One region of the Lysinibacillus sp. IITD104 genome, then DNA from elsewhere that is predicted to be linked to it. Evidence: riboswitches for the same ligand, from Rfam matches in the RefSeq annotation. Region 1 holds a riboswitch; the other holds the start of a gene.

Region 1 (15,329 bases):
TCATGGTACTAGTCGGCATGTGGTTCAATGATGATACACGCGTGTCATTAATAGTGGGCATTATTTTCTTAATTCTCGTAACAATTAGCTACTATGTATTTGGTATTGGTAAAAACCGATACAGCAAAGATTCTATAGAATAACCTTTAAGGATGTATCTCTAATTGGGATGCATCCTTTTTGTATGGCTATTTTTGCTAGCACAATTTTTACATAATTAAATGAAAAAAAGACAAACTAATAAAACTGAATAATATGAACTGGTATTTATCGGAACAAAGGGGTGGAGCGCAAATGAACGAGATACCCGAGCAGATTGTCGCTAAATTAAAGCAGGAGATTAACGAAGTCGATGATGTAAAACTGAAAATGATCGCTACAGAGGAAGGGGATGTGACGGTCATTTATTTCTCCTCACTTATCGAGAAAATGACCTTACAAACCATGGTGACGATTCCATTAGCTAATAATTTGAAACAAATACACCAAATGGCTCAATATGTTGACCCGAAGGATGTGCAGGGTGTCGTTAAAAAATTGAATGCGGGGCAAACCCTTCTTTTTTTCCACGAAACCAATGCCCTATTAAGCATTGATACGTATAGTGCGCCTACAAGGGCCATTACGGATACGGAAACAGAGTCAACTGTAATTGGTCCACAGGATGCATTTACGGAATCACTAGAAACGAATATTTCGTTAGTGCGAAGACGTATTCAAAGCTCTATGCTAAAAAATGAAAACCGAATTGTTGGGTCTGAAGCCAATATTAAAATATCAATTATGTATATGGATAATATCGTGAGCCATGAAAATTTAGATGATCTAAGAAACCGTATTGACCAGGTAGATTATCCGTTATTTACAGATATATCCGTGTTGAAGCAATTAATAGAGGATAATCCATTATCGCCCTTTCCTCAATACTATATGACAGTCCGTCCAGATAGTATTTGCCGTTATCTTCTGGATGGGAGAATCGTCGTTTTTATGGATAATAGTCAACTAGCTATTGTCTGTCCCACATCTTTCTTTGAAATGTTCGTGTCAATTGAGGATTACTACAACCGTTGGACAACAGCATCTTTATTAAGGATGCTGCGCTTTTTTGGTTTTTTCTTAACGATCATGATTACACCAATGTATATATCAGCCTTAACTTTTCATCCAGAAATTTTGCCATATGAATTATTACTAAATCTTCAAGAATCAAGAAGTAAAGTACCTTTTCCACCACTAATTGAAGTGTTATTTATCGAGCTTATTATTGAAGTGTTGCGAGAAGCGGGCTCCCGAATGCCTGCCAAGGTCGGACAAACAATTGGTATCGTAGGAGGTATTGTAATTGGTACTGCGGCCGTAGAAGCTGGATTACTCAGTAACATACTCATTGTATTAGTCGCTACCTCTGCGCTACTTTCCTTCTTACCGCCAATTTTCTTAATGAGTAATACGAGCCGATTTATCCGTTATATTTTTATCTTATCAGCAGGATTATTCGGCTTGTTTGGACAGATGCTCGCCTTTGCGTGGTTAATCCACCATTTATTAAGTCTCAAATCTTTAGGAACGCATTATATGACACCTGCCATTCCAAGAAAGCCAAGCGATTTATTGGATAGTGTCATGCGATTTCCAACTAAATATATAAGAAGTAAAACTGGTATTTCAAAAGCACAGAAAAAATAGTGTCAGAATGGGAATGAGGTGGTTAACTTTGAATACAACAAAAGGAAAGGTGTTAAATCGTTATCATGTCATCTTCTTAGCGCAAAGTATTATGATTGGTACCGGTATCCTTTCGCTCCCTCAGAAATTAAGTCCTATGGGCTACACACAATCATTTATGCCTCTTCTCTTTGGTGTGATTGCTAGCCTGACACTATTTGCGATGGTATGGCTTTGTTCGAAGTTTCCCAATGATGATTTATTTCGAATGAATGAAATATTATTGGGAAAATGGCTCGGAAAATTTATAAATCTACTCGTCATTATTCAATTTATTATTTTTAGTGCAGGGATTATTAGTAATTATATGCACTTAATTCAAAGTACAGCATTGCAGGAACAAACCATCACCATGCCTGTCCTTTGCTTTTTACTGCTACTTATTTACATTGTAAGTGGGGGTATTAAATCTATTGCACGGTTTTGTATAATGACATTTTTTATTACTATTGGATTATTCTATTTTACGCGCTGGGCCATTGAAAAAGGTGATCCAAGTCATTTTTTGCCTCTATTTAATTTTACGCCTAAGGAATTTTATGAAGCGTTAAAGCAAGGGTATTTTTCGATCCTTGGTTACGAATTAATTCTATTTTATTTTCCATATATCATCGATCAAAAAAAGGCATTTCGTCATTCCTTAATCGGTATTTGGATTAGTATATTTTTATGCTTTATCACAACAGCTATTAGCGTCATGTATTATTCAGAGTGGCAATTAAAAAATGTAGAGTTTTCAGTATTAAACCTATTTAAGGCAGGAGAATTTACCTTTATTGAACGAATCGATATCATTGGCATTACGCTTTGGGTTTTCCTCATCTTATCCTCGGTCACAGCCTATGTATGGTGTGCAAAACGGGGAGTGGATGCCCTCCTTAAAAAGAAAAAGCAACAAAGTTATCAGTTGTATATCATCGCCTGTATCATTTTTATTATTATAAAAATGCCCTTTTCGCGTGAATTCCAAGAGAAATTATTTATGGCAAGTAATTATGTGGGCTATGTGCTGGTCATTTGGCCAGTGTTTTTAATCCTGATATATGTTATTCGGAAAAAGCAGGTGCAGATATGAAAAATAAGCGTCTATGCATCATTTCTTTTTTGATTGTAGTTTTACTCGCAGGCTGTTCTAAAAAAGAATTAAAAGTTCCTTTAGAGGATGTTGGGATGGTAGACTCGATGGCTTTTGACTATATCGATGAAGACCAGATGAGACTCACAGTAGCGATTCCCCAATATTCTCCACAAGCAGAGAAAGACACACAAATTTTTTCGATCACAACAGATTTAGTATCAAGCGGCATCGTGGAAATAGAAAAGCAATCCGATAAGAAAGTAGTCTTCAATCAATTGCGAGTTGTCTTAGTAAATGAAGATTTTGCACGGAAAGGGAATGTTCGAAAAATCGTTCAGCATTTGTATCGCAATGCGGAAGTAGGTAATAAAGTATTGATAGCTGTTGTGAAGGATAATGCGGAAGCGATTTTAAAAGGGGATTATCCTGATAAGCCGAGTATTACTTTCTATTTGAACAATCTATTAGAGCCTAGTATAAATACTGCTTTTAATCCAAATACCAATATACATGATTTTATGTATTCGATTACCAATCCAGTAGTTGATACAGTATTACCTTATGTTGAAAAACGTGGGGAAAAATTAGAGATTAAAGGCGTTGCCATATTTAAAGGGAATCAGATGCATGAATTAATTAAACCTGAGGAGGCACTAGTTATTCAAGCTTTAAGTGGACAGAAAAACCTTGCTCCTTTGCATCTTGATTTAAATGCGGGACATGGGGAAGAAAAGGTAATGATTGATTTAATCGAGAGCAGTGTGAAAAAAGAGAGTAATAAAAATATGGAATCACCCAAATTAACGATTTTCTTAAAAATAAAGGGTACGCTAAGCGAATATAAGGGAGAAAGAGAATCACATTTATTTACAGTTGAAAGTATTAGTGATCTAGAAAAAGATGTAAATAAACAGCTTGAACAGGATATTAGTGAATTTTTAGCGCGATTAAATAAAACAGAGGTAGACCCAGCTGGCTTAAGTGAAGAATTTAGAATGTATCATCATGGAAAATGGACATCGAAAAAAACAAGAGAGCTTATTAGAAAATTAGACGTGAACGTCCATGTAGAAACGTCCATTATTAGTACAGGTACTTTAAAATAACAGCAAAGACCCATTCGATAAGAAGGGTCTTTGCTGTTATTGTGTTTTTCGCATAATAAAGCTTAAATGTCTTCCAGCTTGTTTATCTTGACGATAAGAAAAGCCATCGGGACTAAGGAATGTACAGGTTTCATCAAGTTGTATTTGATTCGCTGGAATACCCGCAAGCTCACATTGCCTTTTAACTGTCTGCTGATTATCAATATGGTATTTTTTCGTTTCTGCATTGTAATACATAAATTCTTCGGCATAACCAAGACTGTGAAACTTTTCATAAACATCTGCGTCTACCTCAAATTTCTGCTGACTCAGCGCCATCCCGATTTGAACATGAAAGTCCTCAGGTCGACACTGTTCTTCATTCATTAAATGCTGAAACAGCTTGGGTGTTATTTCTTTGACTGTTCCTTGCCATCCCGAATGAATCACACCGACAAGTCCATTCACAGCATTATAGAAAATAACTGGAACGCAATCAGCCGTAAAACTACATAATAGTAAGTTAGGCTCTACTGTATAAAGCGCGTCTGTATCCTTCACCGCTGTATCCATTTGCGCAGCTCCACGTCCTTGATCCGCTAATGTGACTTTATGAAAGTTCGCACTATGTGTTTGCTCTGTACAAATAAAATTTTGCAAATCACAGTTCAATGTCGTGGCTAAATGTTGACGATTGTCAATGATAGCTTGAACATCATGGCAACTATGCAAAGCCATATTATTGTGTTCTACTTCCATCTCATCTTTTAAGGTAGTCCCCGCGATAATTTGCTCATTATCTATATACATTTTTATTTTCATTCAATCACCTCGTTTTACTATATAGGATTGCTTATGGAATGTATAGGTTGCCGTCATTTAATATTTAGCTACTCCTTTACCCGTCTAGCAAACTTTTAGACATAAAGAATTGATTTCCTCATATAGTAGAAGGAATGCTAGAGAGGGGGAGAGCGTGTATGTTGAGTGACCAAGATATATTATTAATTTGCCAAGTAGGCATGGGTCTTTTTTGGATTTTTACATATATACTTGTTATTTATAAGGGATGGCAAGATAAAAGCTATGGCATGCCTATGGTTGCTATTTGTGCCAATATTTCATGGGAATTTATCTTTGCCTTTTTCTACCCACAAAATGACCTCCAACGCTATATTACGCTGATTTGGTTTGTATTGGATGTCTTTATTTTGATGCAATTTTTACGTTATGCTCCAAATGAATATCGTAAGATGCTATCAAAAAAGCTATTGTATTTCTCCTTTTTGATCACGTTAATCTTTAGCATGCTGATCATTTTAGGTATAGTCTATGAATTTCAAGATTTCGAAGGTAAGTATGTAGCATTCTTCCAAAATCTTATGATGTCGGGACTATTTATTGCTTTATTATTGCAAAGAGGGAATTTAGCTGGTCAATCAATGGGGATAGCAGTTTGTAAGATGGTGGGTACATTATTTGCAGCGGTTGGCTTTTATCTATACTTCCGCACACCATTAATTACCATTATTTCTGTAGCAACGCTCTTTTATGATTGGCTCTATATTCTCTTAATTTATCGATTACAGCGTAAGCAATTAGCAAAATAGGATATATTGTGCAGCTATTGATCGCTGAATCTATTAGTAATGTATGCCAATTACAATCATATTGCAACTTGATGACAAGCCGAATGGTAAAGAATAGCGAGATAAAGGGCTTTAATCAAACATATGGTGAGCTTGTCATACAATTGTAAAAATCCTTCCAAATATTTTGTGATGATTATGGCTCAGAAACTATTTACGATAATGGTAGAGCAATTAGGAAGGATGATTAACATGTTTAAAAAAATAAAAAAAGCAGCACTAGCTTCAGTTGTAGCAACTTCATTATTAGTGCCAGTTGCGGCAATGGCCGCCGAATCCTATACAGTGACATCTGGTGATACTCTATGGAAAATAGCTTTAAAAACAGAAACAGGTGTACAGGAATTAATTGATGCCAACCCACAACTTGCCAACCCAAATCAAATTTCTCCAGGACAAAAAATTAACGTCCCTGTAAAAGGACAGGCAACAGTTGAACAAGAGGTTGTGAAACTTGTCAATGCAGAACGGGCAAAAGTAGGTCTGGCAGCTTTGCAAGAAGATTGGGAGCTATCAAGGGTAGCTAAATATAAGTCGCAAGATATGCACGATAAAAATTACTTTGACCATACAAGAAGTCCAACGTATGGTACACCTTTTACAATGATGAAAAACTTCGGTATTACGTATAAATCTGCTGGCGAAAATATCGCGAAGGGCCAACGCTCCGCACAGGAAGTTGTAACGGCCTGGATGAACAGTGAAGGGCACCGTGCCAATATCCTTAATAAAAGCTACACGCATATTGGTGTAGGCTATGTACAGGACGGTAACTACTGGACACAAATGTTTATTCAAAAATAAAAGTCTGTTTATAAAATAGAGTTGAAAAAGAAAGAGTATCTATTGGCTTTTGGGATAGCTAGTAGATGCTCTTTTTCTCGAATCATTCCTCCTATATCAACGGCAAATTTTAAAGTGTTAGTCAAGTACAGGAATTGGGATGTAAAAAGAACTTTACACGTTGATGTTCATCTTTCAAAACCTCAAACTATCTGGAGATATGTCAGGCGTAAGGATAATGTAGCGAGTTTTTGCTGTCTTGACAAATAAAAATAACCAAAAAACAACACACTATGAGCAATAGACGAATAAGATGTCACTGTAGTATGAAGATAGAGGTGGTGTTTATGGTTGAAAAACAAGTGGTTAGCTACATGCTGCGTTATCTGTATGATGGGTCTAGTTGGTTGTGAAAAAGAAGCAGTCCATCATAACAAGCTAGAACAAGAAATTCAACAACGTGAGGAAGTACAGCAACCTGTTACATATGAACAAGAACAAATGATTGATCCTATTGTAGAGGTTGTTGATCCAACTACGAGTAAGGTACTTAAAACGATATCTCCAAAGGAATTTGGCTTTGATACAGACCCACAAGCCTATCAAAAACATCTAGAGCAATTAGCAAGGGAATGGGCGAGAGGAACGGACACATCAAATGGCTATGATCAGCGTATGATGCTTGATCGTTTGGATGAAAACGGGCAAGTGATCAAGGGGAAGCCGCAAATCATTTTAAAGGAAAGTGAGCTAGTGGAGCGTATTATCGAAGCTTCTGCGACTGGGGGTCAGGTAGAAATGCCGCTCTATATAACAGAAAGTGGCTATTATTTTGAGGATCTTCCTTTATTAGAGGAAGTGGTTGTTGCATCTTATACAACTTATTTCAATCGTGCTGATTTAGGAAGAAATAAAAATATAGAGCTTTCTGCCAGAGCCATTCATAATGTGATCGTAGGAAGTGGCGATTATTTTTCTTTTAATACAATTGTAGGTCCAAGAGATGAGGCAAATGGCTATCAACCCGCACCTGAAATTATTAATAAGAAGGTAGTCATGGGAATTGGTGGTGGAATCTGTCAAACTTCTTCCACCTTGTTTAATGCAGTTGACCAAATTCCCATCAAATATGTTGAGCGCCATCATCATTCGTTAGATGTAGGATATGTCCCAAAAGGAAGAGATGCTACGGTTTCTTATGATACGTTAGATTTTAGGTTTCAAAACTCAAATGATGTACCATTTTTAATTAAGGCAAGCTATAAGGACAATTCTCTAACAATTGAAATTCGAACGGCAGAAAAATATGTAGAATTATTGAAAAAATCATAATGTTGTATCGAGACACCACTGCACGTTGGTGTCTTTTTTTGGATCGCATGCTATAGTTAAATTGATACAGTTCAGAAAATTTTAGGGAGGAAAAGACAATGCATCCTAAACTACAAGCAACAATTGATTCGATTGATTTATACCAAGCAACTTACCCAGAGGATGCTTGTGTCATCGTGGCAGATACGGAAAGCGTGCTTGCCTACAAACCAGGAAAAAAGGTTGATTTAAAAGTTGGGGTTGGTGACCCAGTACATAAATATCGAGGTACAGCAACAGAAATAGCGTTAAGTTCAGGGAAATTTGTGAAAGAGGAGCGTAGTGCAGAAGGTTTTGGTATGGCCTATATCGCCTCTGCCCAGCCTATTTTTGAAGGAGGACGTATTATTGGCGTAGTAAGTGCCATTATTTCGAACGAAAAAATGGATAGTATGCGTCAATTGGCAACCGAGCTTTCAAGTGCTGTAGAAGAAATGACAGCTACAAATGAAGGATTAGCCATTGCCAGTAAGGATGTCTACAATCGTCTGGAAGAGCTATCTAATTTCTCAGAAACGATGACAGGTGATATTGAACAAATTAATGTGATTGTCAATTTAGTAAAAGATTTAGCTATGAAATCGAGAATCCTTGGTCTAAACGCATCGATAGAAGCGGCACGTTCAGGTGAGCATGGGCGTGGCTTCGCGGTGGTCGCGTCTGAAATACAAAAAATGTCCCAGAGTAGTACAGAAAGTGCTAATAGTATAACTGTGCAACTAGAAAACATTAAACAATCCATCGATCAGGTCAATGCATCATCTAATCAAATTGCAGCGTTTACACAGCAGTTTGCTGCGAGTATGCATGAATTAACAGATGCCTACAAAGGGGTTAATCGTACAGCAGAAAAGCTAATGCAAATTAGTGACATCAAAGGATAGTTATATAAAAAGGATAATAGACAAGTGCTATTATCCTTTTCATGATTAAATGATCTCTAAAATTTCCTGTGGTGTTGTGACACTGTATTCCGGTTCGTCATTTTGCACGACCTCTTTGGCATCATAGCCCCATTCCACCCAAATAATTGGTACACCAGCTTTCTTACACGCAACAATATCCCTTTGCTCGTCTCCAATGTATACGACGTCAGACGAGTCGACATTCGCTTCCTTTAAAAACTTTTTCATTACTTTGTCCTTACCAAAAATGCGGTTGGAGCAAAGTACATCTGCTACACAATGAATACCGTTCATTTTAAGAAATTCTAAAATATTCTCTTTAGAGTTTGAGGAAATAATCAGGATTTTATAGCCTCTTTTATCAATCTCTATTAATACTTCCTTCATTCCCTCGAAAAGATGAACATCATTTAATGATTGACGATACAATTTATAAAATTGCGGTAAAATCATAGGCAATTTATACATTGGGAAGTCAAATAATTTACTGCGTTCTGAAATTGATAATTTTTTTAATGTATCAATTTCCTTCAATTCAATGCCTTTAAATTTATATTTTTGGGCTAAAGTATTCCATGCTGATGCAAACACGGCAGTAGAATCTGCCAGCGTCCCATCAAAATCAAAGATAATATGCTTCATTGCAAACTTTCTCCTTTTTCATCTCGTTGTATTGACGTTCTATGCTAAAAAATGTTACATGGAATGGGCGATCTAGTATTCTTGTAATAACAACCATTTTGAGCGTACGTAAACATCTTATGGTAAATATTATCAGAAAATGCGGCGATTGCAATGAAAATGGTACAACAAAAGGAGGTGTCTCAAAAGTACATTGAGACACCTCGGCATTATTGTGTTTTTTTCAAAAAGAAAGAGAGTATGACATTCATTATTGCCAATACAAAACTGATAGTAAAGACAAAGGCTGAACCTGATGCCGCTGCTTCTTGCGTATTAGTTGTTATGTCACTTAGGAGCTGCTGTTGTTTTGCTGAGAACAACGATACCATTACAGCAATACCAATTGCACCAGATACCTGCTGAGTGGTTTGTGTAATCGCAATACCATCTGGAAAGCATTGTCTAGGTAAGGCATTCAGCGTATTTGTTTGGACAGAGGCTAATACCATCCCAACTCATAAAGTCCATGGCCAATCACAACAAGTATAGTACCAGGCGTAAATTTTGGACAAACTTTTTTGACGTAGCATTCATTTTTTGAGTGATAAGAGAAGAAACAACGAGCATCTATCACATATGCATGATAGGTGCTCGTAACTGTTTACGAAAGTTTTTCTGTTTTTTCGCGTGTTCGAATTAAATAATAGGCATTGATAGAGGAGGCTATTGGAATAATGAGTGCAATGCCGATACCTGCACAAAGAATGGTTGTCATTTCGGCACTAAAAACCTTGGAGTTAACAATCTCGCCAATCGAATAGGAGAGGTCCTTGAACCAGATTAATAAGCTTAAATAGCCACCAAAGAAAGCAAAAAATAACGTGTTGGTATCGGTTCCTAATATATCTCTCCCGATACTTAACCCAGCTGTATATAGTTTTTTTCTACTAATTGAAGGGTTGCGATAAAAAATCTCGTGCATGGAGGTAGCGATAGAAATAGCCACATCCATAATGGCACCTATCGTACTCATAATAATAACTGATGCACCAATTTGCACAAAATTAACACCAATATAGAGAGAAAAGATGCTGATTTCTTCAGTTGATTCTTCACCAAACCCTTGGATCATCGACTTATCCGTTATTAAGGTAATAAATAGCAGTAATACAACAATCGTCACCATTGTTGAGATAAAGGCTGTAATGGTTTTACTATTTGTTTTATTGATATAGAAAAGACTAATACAGCTAATGATCGTACAGGCTATGAACGTCAAGATGATTGGGCTATTTTTAGGGTTTGTCATTAAAAAGATGGTGACAAAGAGCACACCAAAGTTGAGGAATAAAGAAAGAAATGAGCGTACTCCCTGTTTACCTCCTACTATCACCATCAACGCAAATAAAATAACTGCTAATAAGACGATAACATTCATTCTTGAACCCTCTTTCGATTAATGAAAAATATAGCGGTATACTGACTGATAGGAATCGTAAGGACAACACCAATACCCCCTGCTAAGGCACGGGCTAATTCTAAAGAAAGATTCAAGGACAATGTAAGTCCTAATGTGGAGGAATTTTTTAAATAGAGAATAATCATAGGTATGGAGCCACAAAGATAGGCAAAGAATAAAATGCTTGTAATCGTACCCATGATATCTTTACCGATTTCATGTCCTGAAGATTTAAGTGCTTTGACAGAGATTGTAGGATCTTGCTCATATAAAGCAAAAATTGAGGAAGCCATTGTAATCGAAACATCCATTACTGCCCCGAGTGAGCCAATAAATAAACCTGCCATAAAGACGGTACGATAGGGACGTGTTAAAAATTGCATTTCTTCATAACGAAGGCCATTTTCACCTGTCAACCACATTACAATAGAGCTTATGATAAGCGCTATAACAGTGCCTAAAAGTGTGGACACGATGGCTACATATGTTTTTGTATTCAATCCACTAATAAGTAGGAGCGAAATAATCGTAAATAGCAGGGCACAAATGCCGCTGACTACTAACAGGCTTACGCTCCCATGCTTCACATAAAGATCTAATGCGAATGATAAAATCACAGCATTGACACCTAAGCTAATGATAGAAAATAAGCCTTGTCTTTTACCTATAATGAGTAGGGTAAAAATAAAAATCCATGCAATCATTACCATGGTTTGATCACGTTTTAAATCGAGGATGGTACCTGTTAAAGCTGATTGTGTGGCGCGATCATCTATTGTAACAAAGATTTCATTGCCTACATGGTATTCTTGATCAAAAGCACCAGAGGAAGAATAGTCATTCGTCAGGTAAATGGATTGCCCCTTATGCTGTCCATTTTTGATAATGGCCGTGATTTCCTGTGTAAACAAATAATCCTCATTTTCATACATATCTGTCATCGGTTCCGATTCTGTTACAGCCACTTGCGTTATTTCCGCTATCGGTCGATCATAAAATTGTTCATTATGATGTATGAAAAAAATTGAAAGCCCACAACAGAGTGCTAATAGGGCATAGAAAATACCTTGCTTAAACGATATATTTTTTAAAAATGTCAAGTAAATGACCTCCAAACGGCTAGACTGAATAGTCACTTGTAAAGGAACGTTTTTTGGATGAAGAAGTTCCATAAACAGGTTAAATGTCATCATTTTTATCATGTCTGTTACATTTATTAAGTCTCGTTAGAGCTGCTTAAATTTGATGCTGCGGAAAAATTTTAAAAAGAAGGATGGATAATATTATAAAATAGTGTTATCGTAAAACTAGCTAAATAAAAATATCCTTCGGGGTAGGGTGAAATTCCCGATCGGCGGTGATGAAGCAATTCAAAGTCCGTGAGCGCAAGCTGATTTGGTGCAAATCCAAAACCGACAGTGACAGTCTGGATGGGAGAAGGGTAAAAATGCGAACTTTTTAAATTGATTCTAGTTTAGAAGGTTTATTTGACTATGCATTTATTACATCACTTCCCAATCATCTTTTGGGAAGTTTTTTTATTTAGCTACAATTGAATAGAAGATGTTCTTCGGGGTAGGGTGAAATTCCCAATCGGCGGTGATGAAGCAATTCAAAGTCCGTGAGCGCAAGCTGATTTGGTGCAAATCCAAAACCGACAGTGATAGTCTGGATGGGAGAAGAACAAATGAGATGACAGTCTATGAAAAAATTGTTTTCAAGTAGGCTTATTTGTTGATGTCTTATACTCCCAAAACCCCTTTGATGAAAGGGGTTTTTATTTTTTATTGCTAACGAGAGAAGGGAGAAGGATAAGGCACAAAAACAGGTGGATCAACTTTAAAAGTAAAGGATAGAAGTGCTAATAAAGTAGAGTAGGTGATGGAATGTTTACAGGACTTGTAGAGGATATTGGTATCATAAAAGCCGTGCAAAGCGATCGGGACAGTATGAAAATTACGATTCAATCAGCCAAGATAACGGAGGATGTTAAGCTTGGTGACAGTATAGCGGTCAATGGCGTTTGTTTAACGGTGACACATTTTACTCAACAGCAGTTTACGATGGATGTTATGCCTGAAACAGTCAAAGCAACAAATTTACAGCAGCTGGCAATAGGTGATTCTGTTAATTTGGAGCGTGCCATGCCTGCTAATGGACGATTTGGTGGTCATTTTGTTGCTGGTCATGTTGATGGAGTCGGCAAAATTTTGCGAAAACGATCAGTAGCAAACGCCGTTTATATTGATATCGAAATGTCAGAAGAACTAACCAACTTTTGTATCCCAAAGGGTTCCATAACAATTGATGGCACAAGCTTAACCCTTTTTCATGTTGAAGCCAATAGTGTCACGATTTCACTCATTCCTCATACTTACAAAGAAACTGTTTTAGGTATGAAGAGAGTTGGAGCTATCGTTAATATCGAAACCGATTTAGTCGGTAAATACATTATAGGGCAATTAAAAAAAGGGCAAACAACGCCAGCGATTACACGAGATTATTTAGCACAGCATGGTTTTTAAATCACAGAATAGGAGTTGATAGTCGTGCTACATTCAATTGAAGAAGCCCTAGAGGATTTAAGGCAGGGCAATATGATTGTGGTGGTTGATGATGAGGATCGGGAAAATGAAGGAGATCTTCTGGCACTCGCTGAATTCATCACACCAGCAACAATCAACTTTATGGCAACCAATGGTAGAGGTTTAATTTGTACGCCGATTTCGCAGCAGCTTGCACAAAAGCTAGATTTATATCCAATGGTTCAGCACAATACGGATAATCATCAAACCGCATTTACGGTAAGCATCGACCATGTAGAAACAACGACAGGGATTAGCGCCTTTGAGCGTGCGTTAACCATACAAAGGATGCTAGAAAGGCAAGCTAAGCCGACTGATTTTCGTCGACCAGGCCATATTTTTCCGCTGATTGCGAAAGAGCATGGTGTGCTCGAACGAAGAGGGCATACAGAGGCGGCGATTGATCTAGCGACGCTTTGTCAGAGTATACCTGCAGGTGTTATTTGCGAAATCATGGGTGATGATGGACACATGCTTCGGTTTGAAGAGCTGACAAAATTCGCTGCACATCATGGCTTAAAAATGATATCAATAGAAGCATTGGTTGCTTATCGTAAGCTCTTATCAACAAAAAAATCTAAAATTTCTATGTAAAAAGGAGAAAGAACAATGGGTCAAACATTTGAAGCACAATTAATTGGAACAGATTTGAAAATTGCAGTAGTTGTAGGTCGTTTTAATGAGTTCATTACTAGCAAGTTATTGGATGGAGCAATGGATGGTTTAACTCGTCATGGGGTTGATTCAGCATCTATTGATGTCGCATGGGTGCCAGGGGCTTTTGAAGTTCCTTTTATTGCGAAACAACTGGCAGAAACAAAGAAATATGATGCTATTATTGGTTTAGGTACTGTTATTCGTGGCTCTACAACACATTATGACTATGTTTGTAATGAATCGGCAAAAGGCATTGCCAATGTGTCCTTATCAACGAATGTACCTGTTATTTTCGGTATTGTCACTACTGAAAATATAGAACAGGCAATTGAACGTGCAGGCACGAAATCTGGAAATAAAGGCTATGATGCTGCAATGTCTGCGATTGAGATGGCAAATCTCAAGAAAATGATTGGATAAGGACTAAGTGAAAAGCTCGTCACAACATTTGTTTCTTTGAATATTTTGAACAACCATGGGAAAAATATGCTTAAGTGTATTTATTGAAGGTGATTGTTTTCATAAATGTACTAATCTTGAGCTGGCTCAGTAGGAGATGAGAAGTATTTCATCAATGGAACAATTGATTAATTTGAAAATGTTGAAATCACTATTTCAACGCTCTGCTGACGTGATTTTCCAACAATATAATTTTCAGCAATATACAGTACATTTGATAACTTGTGATGCAATGGTCAATGAGCAAATACTTCAAACTGTGGTTGTTCAACGTGTTCAATCTTTGTTAAGTAATGTCACGGAGGACATGCTAGAGGAAGAAATCGAACAGCATTTACACATTCCCTATTTACAAAAGATTTTATCGAAAGAGGATGCAGTGACAAGGGTCTATAAAGGCCATGTCTTATTGTATTTTGAAGAAAATCAGTTACTTTATTCTAGTGATATTTCAAAAAGACCCAATCGAGAGCCTGGAGAAACAACACTCGAACTAGTGGTTAAGGGGCCAAGGGATGACTTTATAGAGGATGTTTTTATTAATATTGCTTTATTAAGAAAACGATTACCTACTAATTCTTTTAGTGTAGAGACATTAGAAATTGGCAAGCGTTCTAAAACAACAGTAGCCATACTTTATATGGAAGACATTGTGAATTTAAATATGCTGGAACAAATTAAACTTCAATTACAAAAAATTGATACGGATATTGTTATCAATGGTGACTTATTAATGGAAACAGTCGAAAAGACAGCGACAATTCTTCCAAGACATGATTATACTGGAAGACCTGATTTTGCTATGCAGGCATTAATTAGAGGAAGAATACTATTAATGATTGATGGTGTTTCCTATGCCATAATTACACCTACAAATATTATGTTGCTCTTTAAATCGGCAGAGGATAATGAGTACCCAATCATTGTCAGCTCATTGGAACGATTA
Region 2 (15,329 bases), 210 kb from region 1:
GGTCATCTGCTTGTGAGGCAAACCAAATCCATAATGAGAATCCAATAAAGAATGGGAAAGTACTATAAAGCAACCATTTTATTTTTTGACTATGCGCTCCAATATGCCCAATCCAATCAGCTTTTGCTACTAAAAATCCACTTAAAAACATAATAAAGATAGCTACTGCATCATTGCCTAAAAAGCCAAAAATAGCTGACGAAACGGCATTAGACGGCATATACATTTGTCCTAATAGTGCCAGAATATGCAGTGTGATAATGGTAAATAACCATTTAGAAATGGTTGAAACCTTCGCAGAGTAAAATGGTAGCAATAAAAAACCAATTACTGCGTAAATGGATAGGATAGAGCCCCAAAAAATAAAAATATGAATAATACCAATAACGAATAAAGCAAATAAACGTCTTGCAAAGCGCCATCTCGGTCTATCCCCACGCGCTTCTGCACGTGAAGCAAAAATATAAAAACCAACTCCAAATAGGAATGAAAAGATAGAGAAAAATTTCTTTTCTATAAAAATATCAATAAGTGAATCAATCACCCCATTGATTCCACTCATATCAGGCATTGGTGCACCCTCCATTAAGAGCTGATAGGCACCTACATTAATAAATAAAATACCAAATAACGCTAATCCTCGTATAATATCTAAGGAAATGATTCGTTCTTTTTGTGTAACGGATGGATTCATGTTGAAAAACTCCTTATCTTTTATGCTATAGCTAGCATAACGCACCATCCTTACAACTAATTATTTTTAAGCTTACAGGAACCTTACAAATCAAAAAGAATAGTCTTATAGTTTTTTATCCTCTTCTATGATGAAATATTACATATTTTATAGAAAAGACATCGAAAAGAGAGGTTAAGGAGATGAATAGAAATCGCAAGCTCGGTTTTTGTTATCCTGGCTACCGATACTGTGGCCCTGGCTGCTCAGGACCAGGTATGCCTACAAATGCAGTGGACGCTTGCTGTAAACTGCATGATGAATGCTATGAACGACACGGTAGCACAAAATACTGTGATGAATTGTTTCAACAATGCCTCCGTCCCCATATGAACGCACCAAATAAAATGGCTAGAGACGCTAGACTATTCTATCGAGTTTTTGAATTACGCAATCGTTTCTTTTAACAGCGCATAAAGCTCACGATGTTTATAATAACCTCGTGGGCTACTTTTTTGTATAGATAGCATATTTTTGCGGAGTCGTAAAACCAAGCTTTGTGCCTAGGTGAATGGAGCCTGTATTTGAAATATCACAATCCCAACAAGGCTTTAGCTGGTTGACTAGACAATGATCTATAAAGGCTTCTGCAATGCTACTTGCTAATCCTTGTCCTCTATAGTTTGGATCTGTCATAATATCAATTTCTGCATAGTCATTTGACTTAAATATAGAGACGGCTTCACTAATGATTTGTTCATTATGTACGAAACAAAAGCCAAAGCCATTTTTGAGAAAATTAGAGGTAGAATCCCAATATTCCTCATAATAAGTCTGATCAAATTCCAGTGAATTTTTAATCAGGGGTTCAGTAATAAATTTGACTTCGTAATCACCTTCCCCATGCTTCTCTCTATGATTATAAATATTTTCATCAAATGTAAATGTATAGCGTTCTAGCTTTCTTAGCTGATTATTTAACAATTGTTCGATTTTAGTATTCCACTGTTCAGAATAAGAAAATAAGGTAAACCGTTTCTGTTGTTCTATAGCCTGTTGAAAACAATAAGCAAGCTGATAATCAATCGAAGTCTTATTTTCATCGCCATATACATAGTATATCCCTGATTTCGTGTGAAATAATAATGTTTGAAAAGCAGCTGTATCGGAATAGACAGCTCCTTCTATCATTCGATCTAGTATACTATAAACAAATGTCGGGGCTCTTGAAATAAATTGTTTAATGATAGGATATTGCTCTTCCGAGACTTTTATCATGCGATTTCCTCCAGTATTTTGCAGTATGTATCCTTTCTATTATAATAAACTTATATCCATATGAAGGGACTGAATTATGCGCAGATAGCAATATTTTTCATCCAACATCATCATAATTTTGGAGGTAAAAGTATTGATTGAAAATATCGACACGGAAAGATTGCGGTTACAAAAAATGGAGAAAGCTGATGCTAAAAGTTTATTAACCATTTGGTCTGATCCTGATGTAACCAAGTATATGAACATTACTCAGTTTACACAAGAAGAGCAAGCCTTGGAAATGATTGAACTTCTAGAACAATTAGCTAAGCAACACAAGGCAATCCGCTTCTCTATTTTTGAAAAGGCATCCAATCATATCATTGGGTCATGTGGCTTTAATATGCTTGATTATGACAATGCTCTAACAGAGATTGGCTATGATTTGGGCAAGGAATATTGGGGAAAAGGCTATGCAACAGAAGCTATAACTGCTTTAATTGATTATGCCTTTAAGCACTTAAAAATGGAAACCATTGTGGCAGAAGTTGACGCTGCCAATATCAATTCACTCAAGGTTTTAAAAAAATTGAATTTCATTTACCAAGAGAAGCACAATACTGAAGATACTCTACAACTTTACACTTTAACAAAATCGTAAGAAGAAAAGGCTAAGCATGGTAGAATTCAACCAATACTTAGCCTTTTTGATTAATGATACATGCCGTTATTCATTTTCCCTGTCAGCTTTTCTATTTTTACTTCAAATAGTTCAATTTTCGGCATAATCGGATAGCCTTCTCTTTCAAATGTCCATTCAGGCTTGCCATACTTCTCCAGTAACGCATCAAAGAACCATTCTTTTTTCGTTTCCTCTTCAATTCTTTCGATATGTCCAAACAAAACAACACTTTGATAAACTAGTGCGGATTGACAGGCATATTTTTTGCCTGGATGTAAATCACCCATATCGCAAACTTCTATACAAATTTTAGGATTTTGTTTGATATTTGACCAAAAGTGACTTTCTCGAAGATTACCAATATGCAAGTATAGTTTGTTCTCCCCTTCGTATACATAGACAAACGGAATAACATAAGGAAAACCTTCCTCATCAACTGTTGCAACATGCGCAACTTTTCCCAACTTTAAGTATTGCTGTGCATCCTCTTGTGAAATTTCAACACGTTTGTTTTGAATCGTACCTCTCATCATTTCTTAACCCCCTCATGAAATTATGTAACGATTAATAAACGCCATTAAACAGTTTATTTCAAAATTTACATCTTTAACAAAACTAAAAAAGGGAAATTTTTTCAGTAGAAAAATAAAAGCCAAGGATGCACTAGTATAGCATCCTTGGCTTTTTTGTTATTTAATTGGAATCCAAATTTCTGAATACGCATCAGGGCTATAAGCATCCTCTTCAGGATAAACCTCCAACTCTGCTGTTCCTGCTGGTTCATATGGGTTGGATGGGAACCACTCTGAATAAATTTGTTTCCACGTATTTTGCATTGCATCAGGCATAGGTCCATGTACTTCAAAGATAACCCATTTGGATGCAGGTACTTCCATTGTTAAGAGATCTTCCCCTACTTCTCCTACATGATCAGTAGCAATCCAATAATCAATGAAGCCCTTTTGTCCATGTTCAGTATTTGGTACACAAACACCTAATACGCCATTGACCGTGCCATTATTTAATTGGTATAGCTGGTGATCAAAGCCACTTTGGTTTACCTCTTGCCAAAATAGAGGTATTTCCGTTGTATTCTCCCCATTTTGACAGTTGTATGTTCTTTTTACACCCACAATTTGAAACTTGTCTTTTTCAATAATTTTATATTTCATTGGTTCTGCTCCCTTCAAGCTTACCTGTATGACCAGGCGATTATATGATTGTAATGGTCCTTGCTTCTTTCTTGCTTCACTAGGCGTTACATGGTGTTGTTTACGAAACGCTTTAGTAAAGGCTTCAGGAGTTTCATAGCCGTATTTGTAGGCGAGATCGATTATTTTTTGTTCAGTACCCAGCAATTCTTGTGCAGCTAATGTTAATCTTCTTCGCCGTAGATAATCTGCAATAGACATATCTGTCAAAATGGCAAATGTTCGCTGAAAATGAAAGACAGATGAATTAACCTCCTGTGCAATCTGTTCAATCGTAATATCCTCTAATAAATGATCCTCCATATAATTAATGGCCTTTTGAATCGACTCAATCCAACTCATTGCTCTCACTCCTTGATTCCATCATAAAATAGATATGGCTGCTTAACCTGTCTTTTTATGCTAACTTTGGACAGGCTAAATAGAAAGAATTTTCTTTAAATTTTCTATTGAAATACATTAAATTCTGACCAATTTTTCAGGACAGATTTAACAAAATCAATTGAATTAAGAATTAGGAAGACCTAACCGTATTTTATTATCCCTCCTTTGCTTAACCAACATTAAAAAAAGATAAGTTTATTATATACAGAAATGAAATGGAGGTTTTTTCTTGGTCAAACGGCAAGATGTTGCTGCTTTTTGCTTAAACGAAAGATAATCAATTATTAATGGTTTTACAAGGAAATAAGGATGAAGCAAAAATACGGGCAGATCCATCAGGTGGTAAAGAGGCAGTAGAAGACTTTGAGACACGCTACATTCGGTAGGGTTTATGAAGAAACAGGCAATCTCATTAAGATTATTAAAGAAATTATTATAGACATAATGAAGTTGTGGAGGTTCATTATTTTGAAACGGTCCTGGTTAATCCAGATGAATTCATTTATGACATTGCATAAAAATCAAAGGAGGAAGTTACCCGAATACCTTTAACCTCCCCCAACACTCGAGTTTATCTTTTATTAAAAAAAGTCACGTCTCATCGACATGACCCCTCTTGTTAAATGGTGTAATCGCTTTGCTGATAAATAATTAAAGCAGAATGGATGACCGTCTGCTCTCCAATAAAGAGCGTATTGTATTTGATATCAAGTATGAAAAAGCCTTTTAAATCTACTAAAGCTCGGTTAATATCAAGTTCAAATTGCACAATATCATTGTTTTGAATTGTCACAACTTGAGTTATCTGTGTCATTGTCCACACTCCTTTAATCTTATGATAGAGCAAAAAGAAGTACATGTCACATAAAAAAGTTGGAGCTAAAACAGCCCCAACCTTTAGTACATCGTTAAATACTCCTCACGTTCCCAGTTATGGACACGTGTGCGATATTTATTCCATTCAATCTCTTTCGCAGCTGTGAATTTATCGTAAATATGGTCACCCAGTGCATCACGAACAATGGCATCCATCTCTAATTCGATTAACGCAAATTCTAATGAGGATGGTAAACTATCAATCCCATTCAACTCCCGATCCGCTGCTGTCATTTTATAAATGTTACGGTCTACTGCAGCTGGTGGCGTTAAATCTTTTCGTATACCATCCAGCCCAGATGCTAGAATAACAGTCATTGCTAAATAAGGGTTTGCTGCTGGATCCACTGAACGTAATTCAATTCGTGTAGATAGCCCACGAGCTGCTGGAATACGAATTAAAGGTGAGCGGTTTTGAGCAGACCAAGCTACATAGCAAGGGGCTTCATAGCCAGGTACTAATCGTTTATAGGAATTGACAAGTGGATTTGTGATAGCCGTAAAGCCATGCACATGCTTCATGATTCCTGCCATAAAGCTACGTGCGGTTGCACTTAATTGCAAGTCTGCATGTTCATCGTAGAAGGCATTTTTATCACCTTCAAATAACGAGAGATTAAAATGCATTCCTGACCCATTGACCCCAAATAGTGGCTTTGGCATAAATGTTGCGTGGAGGCCATGCTGTGCAGCAATGGTTTTTACAACTAGTTTAAATGTTTGGATATTGTCACATGCCTCAATAGCACTCGCATACTTAAAGTCGATTTCATGCTGGCCTGGTGCTACTTCATGATGAGACGCTTCAATCTCGAAGCCCATTCCCTCTAGCTCTAAAACAATATCACGACGACAGTTCTCTCCCAAATCAGTTGGCGCTAAATCAAAATAGCCCCCACTATCATTTAATTCCAGTGTCGGACGCCCCTTTTCATCCAACTTGAATAGGAAAAATTCAGGCTCTGGCCCTAAATTAAACGAAGTAAAGCCTAGCTCCTCCATTTCCTTCAATACTCGTTTTAAATTGGAGCGTGGATCTCCTTCAAACGGTGTACCATCTGGTCTTGCAATATCACAGATAAAGCGAGCCACTTTCCCCTTTTCAGCAGTCCAAGGAAAAATCACGAAGGTATTGAAATCAGGCTTTAAATACATATCCGATTCTTCAATACGCACAAAACCTTCGATTGAAGAGCCGTCAAACATAACTTTATTATCTAGCGCTTTTTCTAATTGACTGACAGGCACTTCCACATTTTTGATTGTCCCTAATATATCTGTAAACTGTAGGCGAATAAATTTCACATTTTCTTCCTTCACTCGACGTATAATATCTTCTTTGGTATAATGTTTCATTTTTCACCACTCCAATGTAAATTTAATTAACATACTTTTTTTTATGACTGATCTAAAAATACATTAAAATTGAATAACAAGCAATATGTATGTAATGTTTTATAACATGCATTTTATCGAATATATTAATCCCTTTTTTAGATTAATTTTTCTTACCACATTTCCATCTCAAATAGCGATCTTTCACCTTAAAAGAAGGGCAAAATTAATACTTTCTACAAAAGGCCTTTAGTCTTACAAAATCCTTCGTCACTCTAAAAATGTACAGTCAAGTATCATGACTAGAGACGAAGCATTCTCTACTTCCTCATGCATCAAATGCAGATATATCAAGAGCATCGTTAAAAAGTTAACCCGTGAACCCTATCCAAGAACCTAGATGTCAAAAATCCTATTGATTAAGTTTTACTTTATATCACAAAAGCCTTGTATAATGCCATATTTATTGGTAAATTTATAGCAAATTAGAATTTTCATTTATTCATATTATAAGTAAATACGGAGTATATAATTATGGTTAGAAATCATTATGTTGGCTTCCAGGAAATATTTAGTTATAGATACATAAGGCGGTGAATTTAGTAGGCATGTCAGTATTAATTATTGGCAGCGTAAGTAATGATGTGCTACGTCTGCAGAAATATTTTCATCGTATCAGCATCCCAAATATTCATTGCTTTTCAACAACGGAAGCAGCAATGAATTATTTAGTAGATTCATCTTTGAAAGATGAGCTGGAATTAATCGTCCTCGACACTAAAATGACACTCAGCAATTGCGAGGAAATTTGTCAGCACATTCATGTACTTAAAAATTGGATAGATGTCCCTATCCTTCTATCCACTACCTACGAAAAAAACATAACAATCGATAGGGTGTTTGAAGCAGGTATTTTCGACTTTATTTTAAAGCCGTTTGATTTTACTCATTTTAAAACTCGAATTCAAGTAGCCTTAAAATATCAGAAGGAAGCCACGCTTCGAAAGCAGCAAGAAAGTATGATTCAAAAAGATTTATTCGTTGCAAAAAAATTCCAAAAGAACGCACTATCTCCTCCATTAAATCTTGAGCAAATACAGATTGATGGTCTTTATGTAACATCTAATACACTAGGAGGTGACATGTACTGTTGGTTTAAGATTAATGACCATTTAACCGCCATTCTTCTGTACGATGCAATGGGGCATGGCATAGCTGCATCACTCGTTACGATGTCCATTAGATCGTTATTAAAAGGAATGATTACTAAGTTAATTGATCCAGTAGCAGTAATCCAAGAACTTAACCGCCAAATATACGAGCTATTTTCTGATGAAGATATGGACCGTTTTTTAATGACGGCGATTTACATACTTCTAGATACGAAAAATGGAACATTGCACTATGTGAATGCGGCTCACCCTTCTGGTTTTTTATTTGGAAAATATGGAGAAACAGTCTTCCTCCCAGCGAATACACCTATCCTCGGACTATTCCCTACTATTCAAATAAATAAAAAAACAATACCTTTATCAGGCTGGCACCGTATTATTCTTTATACAGATGGATTATTAACATTGAACGAGCAAAATTCAATTGATATGGACTTTTTCTACGCTTATGCTTCACAGGATAATAGCTATGCACTACAAAAATTTTCTCAAAAATACAATTTAATTGACAATGATTACAGCGATGACATCACAGTCGTTTCAATAACAATTACATTAAAGGGTAGGTGATTGAAGATGGAATTCACACTCAATGTAAATCCTGATACACAAGCTATAGCCTTTATTGATCAAATTATGGAGAATTATACAGATTTATATAATCTACCTTATAAACGAGAAATAAGATTTGTTGTTCATGAATTAGTCATCAATGCCGTAGAGGCTATGGGGAAAATTAATATACCCACTCAAAAGGAAATTCAAATACATGTAACTCAATCAAACGAAGAAATAAAAATAACAGTCACTGACGAAGCAAAAGGTATTGACGAAAAGGACTGGGACAAAGTTCTTCAATTCGATTTAGACAAACTTGATTATGCTGATCGTGGACGCGGTTTATTTTTTGTCAAAAATATGGTAGACCATATTTGGTTCGAAAATATTTCTGAAACAAAATTTTTAGTAGGTATTTCCAAAAAGTTTCATCTATAAAGTAAACGTAAAATTGGGGGCGTTTTAATGAAGTTATCTATACGAAAGAAAATGAATCTGCTTATATTTGGTTGTATTATTTTACTTACTTCCCTTTTAGCAGGCGTCAATTTTTTTGTTGCCAAGAACAATCTATTAGAAAGTGCTGATACAAAGCTTTTATCAGATATACAATTGAGCTATGAATATTTAGATGCTAAATACCCTGGAGAATGGTCCATAAAAAACAATCAGCTCTATAAAGGCGATATCAATATGGTAGAAAACTTTGAGGTGGCTGATAAAGTTGGAGAACTTACAAATGGGAATGCTGTATCCATCTTTCAAAACGATACTCGTATCAGTACCAATATAGTGGATAATGGTGAGCGTGCTTTAAATACAAAGGTTTCTGACGAGGTTGCAACTGTTGTGCTCGGAGAAAAAAAGCGCTTTATCGGTTCTGCAAATGTCTTAGGAAGTTTGCATCAAGCAGCCTATGATCCTATCGTAAATAGTCAAGGCGAGGTGATCGGTGTATGGGCAACCGCTGTCCCTACCGCTCCTTATATAAGCATTGCAACAAAATCAGCACTGGAGAATGTAGCTATTTCCTTAGTGATTGCCATTGTAATGATCGGAGGAATTAGTTGGTTCTTACAAAAGCAAATTGTAAATCCTATTAACATTTTAAGTACCAATGCCAAGGAATTAGCAGAACTAAATTTAAATGTTAAACTGTTAAACCCTAAAGGCAAAGATGAAATCGCTGAATTAGCACGCGCATTTAGTAGTATGAAAAATCATTTAACAGAGACGATAAAGATTGTAGCTGGTAGTGCACACCAAATTGCAAAGTCGTCACACACTTTGGCAGAATCATCACATCAAACAAGTGAAGCATCTAATCAGATTGCACTAACAATGAATGAAATCGCCGTTGGTACTACCACTCAATCTGATCAGGCTGAACGAATAGTTTCAATGATGCAAAAAACGATTGAAGAAGTATCAAAGAGCTTACAAAAGGCTGAAATCACTTTAAATAGCGCTATCGAATCCACTCATATCGCACGTAAAGGAGAAGAAGCCATCAATGAAGCGATTATGCATCTAAGTGATGTTACAAAAACTGTGTCTTATGCAACTGATTCTATCCAAAAATTAGGCAAGCGCTCTGAAGAAATTGGTGGTATTATTACCGTTATCACTGGGATCGCAGAACAAACGAATCTGTTAGCACTCAATGCAGCCATTGAGGCAGCACGAGCAGGTGATCAAGGAAAAGGCTTTGCTGTCGTTGCATCAGAGGTTCGTCAACTTGCAGAGCAGTCAAGTTTAGCAGCAGGACAAATTACAAATCTTATTAATGATATCCAGGCTGAAACATCTGTAACCGTACGAACGATGGAAAGCAATTTACTGGCTGTCGAGGAGCAGGTTACGATCATCAATAAAGGTGGAAGTGCCCTTAAGGAAATCGTAGAGAAAGTTGTCGAAACTGAGGAAGGCGTCGAACAAATGAAAGTTGCATTTACACATGTTAACGACAACTCTTTAAGCGTACAACAAGCAATTCAAGATATTTCTCGTATCATTGAGGACGCTGCCGCAGCTACAGAGGAGATTGCAGCAACCTCAGAAGAGCAATATGCGACTGTTGCAGAAATTACACAAAGCTCAGATGAGTTATCATCAATTGCTGATAATTTACAAAATGAAGTGAATAAATTTAAGTTTGAATAAATCCCCAAACAAGAAAAGAATAATGGAGGCGCTATAGGATGAATCAGAAGAAAATTGCAATGAATATTGACACAAAGGCTGATTATATTGTAATTGCGTTTACAGGCGATTTAGAATACGGGATGATTGAAGAAATAAAGTCAGAGCTTCAAACACTTAGCTTAGACACAAAGCATGGATACATTATCGATATGCAAAAGGTAACAAATATTGATAGTACTGGATTCGGTATGATCGTTAATTTTGCTAAGAAAGTGTCTGTAAAAGATAAGAAAATCGCCATTATTGTCGTCGATGATTTCATTCGCAACTTATTCGCTATTTCACAGGTTGATAAAGTATTCCCTATTGCCAAAAGCGAAGAACAAGCAAGGAAGATTATTAAAGAAGATTGGCTAGGTGAGCTATCACTTAACGATTATTAATCTTTGTAACCATAATAAAAAGGTGTATTCCTAATAGACGGAATACACCTTTTCATGTTTAAAAAAAGAAGATGTCCACGGCAGAAAAAGCAACTTTGCAAGGTGAAAGGTATTTCCGTTCCGCCAGCGTCTAGGGGGCGTCCGATGAGCCGCTTTACTCACTTCCATTCGCTCCAGGGTCTCATCTTTGACCCCTGGCTCCACTCCAATCAACCATTTTTTCATAGTAGCATAGCGATTTCAATGTGGAGAAGTGGTGATTGACAGCACCTCTACATAAAGAGTAATGAACACCTTCATTTTATTTGAAAACCTTTGCTAAATAGATTAGATTTTTTTGGTTAGATAGGAAAGCAAGTAGCCAAGCAACAGATATCCATTTCTACCTTTCAATTGACTGTTTTGTTTTTCTTTAATACTGCAGTAGCATATTAACAAACACAACGAGAATAATAATCGGTACAACAACTAACATTAACATACGATATGTAGAATAATAGCCTTGCCCCATTTGACTACCCGTTAGCAATTCTCTCTTCACAAATTCTTTATCCACTACATAGGCAATAAAAATAGCAATGAATAAATTCCCTAATGGAAGCATGATATTCGACACTAAAAAATCGGTTGCATCAAAGATACTTTTCTCAAAAATCATTATATCCGATAATACACTCGAAGAAAGTGCTGCTGGAATAGCTGCAATAAATACGACTATACCAAGTAAAAGCGTCCACATCGGTCGGGATTTCTGACTATGCTCCATAAATGCCGCGACGATAATCTCATATAAACTAAATGATGACGTTAATGTAGCAAATAAAAATAGCAATAAAAACATGGCTAAAAACACTTCACCAAATGGCATTTGACTAAAAGCTGTTGGCAGCACCATAAATAGCAAACCCGGACCCGCTGCTGGCTCTAAATCAAAGGCGAACACCACAGGGAAAATCGCTAAACCTGCTAAAAATGAAACAAGCACGGTTAACAACACTACAGAACCCGCTGAATTCGGAAGACTGACATCCTTTTTTAAATAAGAGCTATATGTAACTAGACAAGAAAAGCCTACTGCTAACCCAAAGAACGATTGTCCTAGGGCTTCTAATAATGCTTTACCTGTAATATTCGAGAAATCAGGCCATAAGAAGAATTTTACCCCTTCCATTGCCCCATCTAATGTAACTGCACGCACAACAAGGACAATGAACATTATGAAGAGTAACGGCATCATCCATTTATTGGCCTTTTCAATTCCATTTTGTACACCTAATGAAATCACAAGTACGTTGGCTAATGTAAACAACACTAGTCCAACTAGCGTAATCCAAGGCGTACCTATAATTTTTCCAAATAGTTCAGCTGGATCTACTGCTGGATCAATTACCGCGCCAGCTACACCTAGCCCGCTATAAATAAAGATCCAACCTCCAACTACGCTATAAAAAGTTAATAATAAAAAACAGCCTAGCACGCCCATTCGACCAATCCAAGCCCAGCCTGGCTTAGTTGGAGCAATTTTTTTATACGCTGTTACAGCCTCGGATTGTGTACCACGTCCTAAAACATACTCGGACAATAACATCGGTAGTCCTATTAACAAGGTAAATAACACAAAGATAAGGAAAAATGCTCCTCCACCACTTTGTCCTGTTACATAGGGAAGTTTCCAAATTGCCCCTAGTCCAATCGCCGCACCAGCTGATGCTAAAATAAAACCTAATTTACTAGACCACTGTCCTTTTTTTCCACTCATCTCTTCAAACTCCTCAAACATTCTAAACTCTTCTCTATTTTACATGAAAATATAGCTTTCGACTAGGTTGTAATTATAAAGGACTAGATAGCTAGTTTATCCCATTACTTTTTTCTATAATTATCCGTTAGTTTTGCCTTTCTATCCTTCACTTTTAGTAAATTATCCATCAGACCTTTCCCCTATCCTTCAATCCTTCCAACAAAAAACCTCAGGTATGTTTACCCGAGGTTAGTAAAAATTATTTTGTTATATAGATAGAACGCTGGCGGTCGATCCATTTGCGCATTGTTGTAAATAAAAACGCCATAATAGCCGTTAATAAAATACCTTTTACAATGTTAAATGGTAAAATCCCAGCAATGATCATTTTATAAAGCGAATCACCTACAACAGGCTCCATACCTAAGAAGTATGTGTACATCGGTAAAAATACTGCGTAGTTTAAAACACTCATGCCTACCGCCATTACAACTGTTCCAGTCGCTAAACCTCCAACAAGACCAGCAATTGTTTTAAAGCGATTAAAAATAAGGCTTACTGGTAAAATAAATAAAATACCTGTTGCAAAGTTGGCAATATGACCTACTGGCACACCTGTTGGCGTTCCCGAGAAAATCCAATCCAATACATTTTTAAATAATTCTACTAAAATACCAGCCACAGGCCCCATAGTGATGGCTGCTATTAATGCAGGCATATCACTAAAGTCGACTTCCAAAAATGCTGGGAATGGTGGAATTGGGAAATTAAAAAGCATTAATAAAAACGAAATACTGCTCAGCATGCCAATCGTAATAAACGATTGAAGTTTAACATTTTTCTTCATAGAAAACTCTCTCCTCTTTGCTGATTCAATCTCGCAAGAAGAAAGGTGACGATCTTTCAATTGTTAGCATGAAAAAACCCTTATGCATGAAAAGCACAAGGGAGAAAGGCATGACGAATAAGCGTCAACATAAACTATTTTTTAAGCACTGTTTAAAAAGTCATACAAAAAAAGCGCTCGGTCATAGTTCATTTCATAACAATGAATGACGATCGTACCTCCATCTTCTCCCATCCAGACTTTAACTGTCGGCCTTGGAATCACACCAAGTCAGCCATGCAAATAAATTTGCACAGGTCGCGGGCTGAAGAGCGAAGCATAAACCATTCGAGTTAATGAAAAACATTAACGGTTCACCACTCTATTACCGCCGGTCGGGATTTTCACCCTGCCCCGAAGATGAATCATATTATTTTATACTACAACCTTACTATAATTAATTATCAAGAAAAAGTAAATAGTTCTGCTTAAAAAAAATCCGATTAGATTTGTATGTATTGTAAAAATGGAGCATTCCATGTTACAGGAATGCTCCATTTTTGATTTTGGCTAAGGCATATATTGTTTATTTGGCCCCACAGGCTTTGGCAAATACGTTTTTAAATCGAATCCTTCCCAGCTTTCTTGGACCACATTATCTAAGCGTAATTGTTGGTCAAAGCTAGCAGCAGTTAACATCATAGCCTCAATCAGTTGGGTAGCGCGAATTGGCTCCATCGATGCTAAATCTAAAGGGATATCGAATGTAACGACTACACCTTCTGCTTCCTCTTTCACCGTGTATGTCACATTTTCAGGAACAACTGTTACATAAACATCATCATTTTTGTTTTTCATTAATGTAAGTGCCTCTGTAACATTAGCAAATGTTTGACGGAAATCTGGTGATAGATATTCTGCCCCATTACCATCTTGGTATAAATAATAATTAAAATGTTTGGCGTTTGTTAATGACATGGCTTGGCTTGGCTCACCCTCTTGAGAAAACTCATAAGGTGTGCCATCTTCATTTTGAATCTCAACTTCCGTATATTCAGAATCCGAGAATGTATCCTCTAAAGTACCTTTGTATTCATTAACGGTAGCTGAAGCAACATCATAGTTATTGTCCTTTGGTAAAACGTGGACAAGCTTGTCATCTTTCTCCTTCAGTTCACCCTTAAAAGGATGATAATCCGTAAACCCTTTGGCTTCTTCATCAATTTGAGGAGCATATTTCTCATACATCTGTAAAGTAGAAGGTTTTTGCGTCCCAAAATCAGTTGCTACACGCTCATTTGGTATCACATATGTCATTGGTACACTTTCTGCATCACGTCCTGCCAAACCAATACGAAAAACGACAGCATCTTTCACATCTTCCTCATAGACTGATGACCGTAAAGATAACATACGCTCATGCTCCGCTACAATACTGGATTGAAGTGCCTCATCCTGGGTAGCGGCCTCTTTAGCAGAACGATCTTCCTGTAATGTAGAGTAATTAGCCGTTTCCGGTGTACTAGCTAGATCTTTTTGGCTAGCGTTATTATTCATGACCATGGAGCCAACGAGCACCGTTAACGCGAAAACAGCTGCTATACTCGTAAAAATCGACATTTTTCGGAACTTAAATCGTGATGGTTGTTCATCTTGAATCAAAGGTTTACTTTCTTGTTGTGCTTCTTCATTCTCTATAGGTTGTTGTATCGCTTCTTGAAGGTGACTATTATCCTGCAAGCGAGCATCTGCCATTAACCGATTTAATATTTCTTCTTTTGAACGGCGGTCAGAAAGCTTAGGGGCATTGTTCAATACATGTTCAAGCTGTTCATCATCAAATGGCTTATGCGTCATTGCCGTTTCGCCTCCTGTTCTCTAATCGGCTGTAGCTGTTGCCTTAAAAATTTAATGGCTCGATGCTGGGTGGTTTTTACCTTAGCTTCTGTCCAATCTAGTATTTGCGCTGTTTCTGCAATTGATAAGTCCTGAAAATAGCGCATAATAATGACCATTTTTTGGTCGC

The links. Region 1 has a riboswitch for FMN ahead of ribE (riboflavin synthase). Riboswitches for the same ligand answer to the same signal wherever they lie in the genome.
Positions count from the first base shown of each region.
Region 2: another riboswitch for FMN. It lies ahead of V1L66_RS16530 (ECF transporter S component); the one in region 1 lies ahead of ribE (riboflavin synthase).

Region 1 covers NZ_JBAHYH020000001.1:3,014,359-3,029,687, reverse strand. Annotated here, with positions in the region: gene V1L66_RS15500 (amino acid permease) at 1-143, shown strand, start outside; gene V1L66_RS15495 (spore germination protein) at 295-1,689, shown strand; gene V1L66_RS15490 (spore germination protein) at 1,718-2,803, shown strand; gene V1L66_RS15485 (Ger(x)C family spore germination protein) at 2,800-3,912, shown strand; gene pgeF (peptidoglycan editing factor PgeF) at 3,949-4,713, opposite strand; gene V1L66_RS15475 (hypothetical protein) at 4,872-5,501, shown strand; gene V1L66_RS15470 (CAP domain-containing protein) at 5,733-6,344, shown strand; gene V1L66_RS15465 (VanW family protein) at 6,675-7,655, shown strand; gene V1L66_RS15460 (methyl-accepting chemotaxis protein) at 7,754-8,578, shown strand; gene V1L66_RS15455 (HAD-IA family hydrolase) at 8,624-9,241, opposite strand; gene V1L66_RS15450 (hypothetical protein) at 9,451-9,732, opposite strand; gene V1L66_RS15445 (YibE/F family protein) at 9,885-10,661, opposite strand; gene V1L66_RS15440 (YibE/F family protein) at 10,658-11,782, opposite strand; FMN riboswitch at 12,003-12,128, shown strand; FMN riboswitch at 12,245-12,370, shown strand; gene ribE (riboflavin synthase) at 12,569-13,207, shown strand; partial or broken gene ribB (3,4-dihydroxy-2-butanone-4-phosphate synthase) at 13,232-13,837, shown strand; gene ribE (6,7-dimethyl-8-ribityllumazine synthase) at 13,877-14,344, shown strand; gene V1L66_RS15420 (spore germination protein) at 14,499-15,329, shown strand, end outside.
Region 2 covers NZ_JBAHYH020000001.1:3,219,640-3,234,968, forward strand. Annotated here, with positions in the region: gene V1L66_RS16465 (DUF418 domain-containing protein) at 1-694, opposite strand, end outside; gene V1L66_RS16470 (Parvovirus coat protein VP1-like protein) at 877-1,140, shown strand; gene V1L66_RS16475 (GNAT family N-acetyltransferase) at 1,181-1,951, opposite strand; gene V1L66_RS16480 (GNAT family N-acetyltransferase) at 2,085-2,591, shown strand; gene V1L66_RS16485 (pyridoxamine 5'-phosphate oxidase family protein) at 2,642-3,145, opposite strand; gene V1L66_RS16490 (AraC family transcriptional regulator) at 3,302-4,165, opposite strand; gene V1L66_RS16495 (hypothetical protein) at 4,827-5,021, opposite strand; gene glnA (type I glutamate--ammonia ligase) at 5,105-6,439, opposite strand; gene V1L66_RS16505 (response regulator) at 7,027-8,160, shown strand; gene V1L66_RS16510 (ATP-binding protein) at 8,167-8,586, shown strand; gene V1L66_RS16515 (methyl-accepting chemotaxis protein) at 8,614-10,311, shown strand; gene V1L66_RS16520 (STAS domain-containing protein) at 10,350-10,736, shown strand; gene V1L66_RS16525 (sodium-dependent transporter) at 11,149-12,495, opposite strand; gene V1L66_RS16530 (ECF transporter S component) at 12,737-13,324, opposite strand; FMN riboswitch at 13,543-13,729, opposite strand; gene V1L66_RS16535 (hypothetical protein) at 13,874-15,160, opposite strand; gene sigX (RNA polymerase sigma factor SigX) at 15,157-15,329, opposite strand, start outside.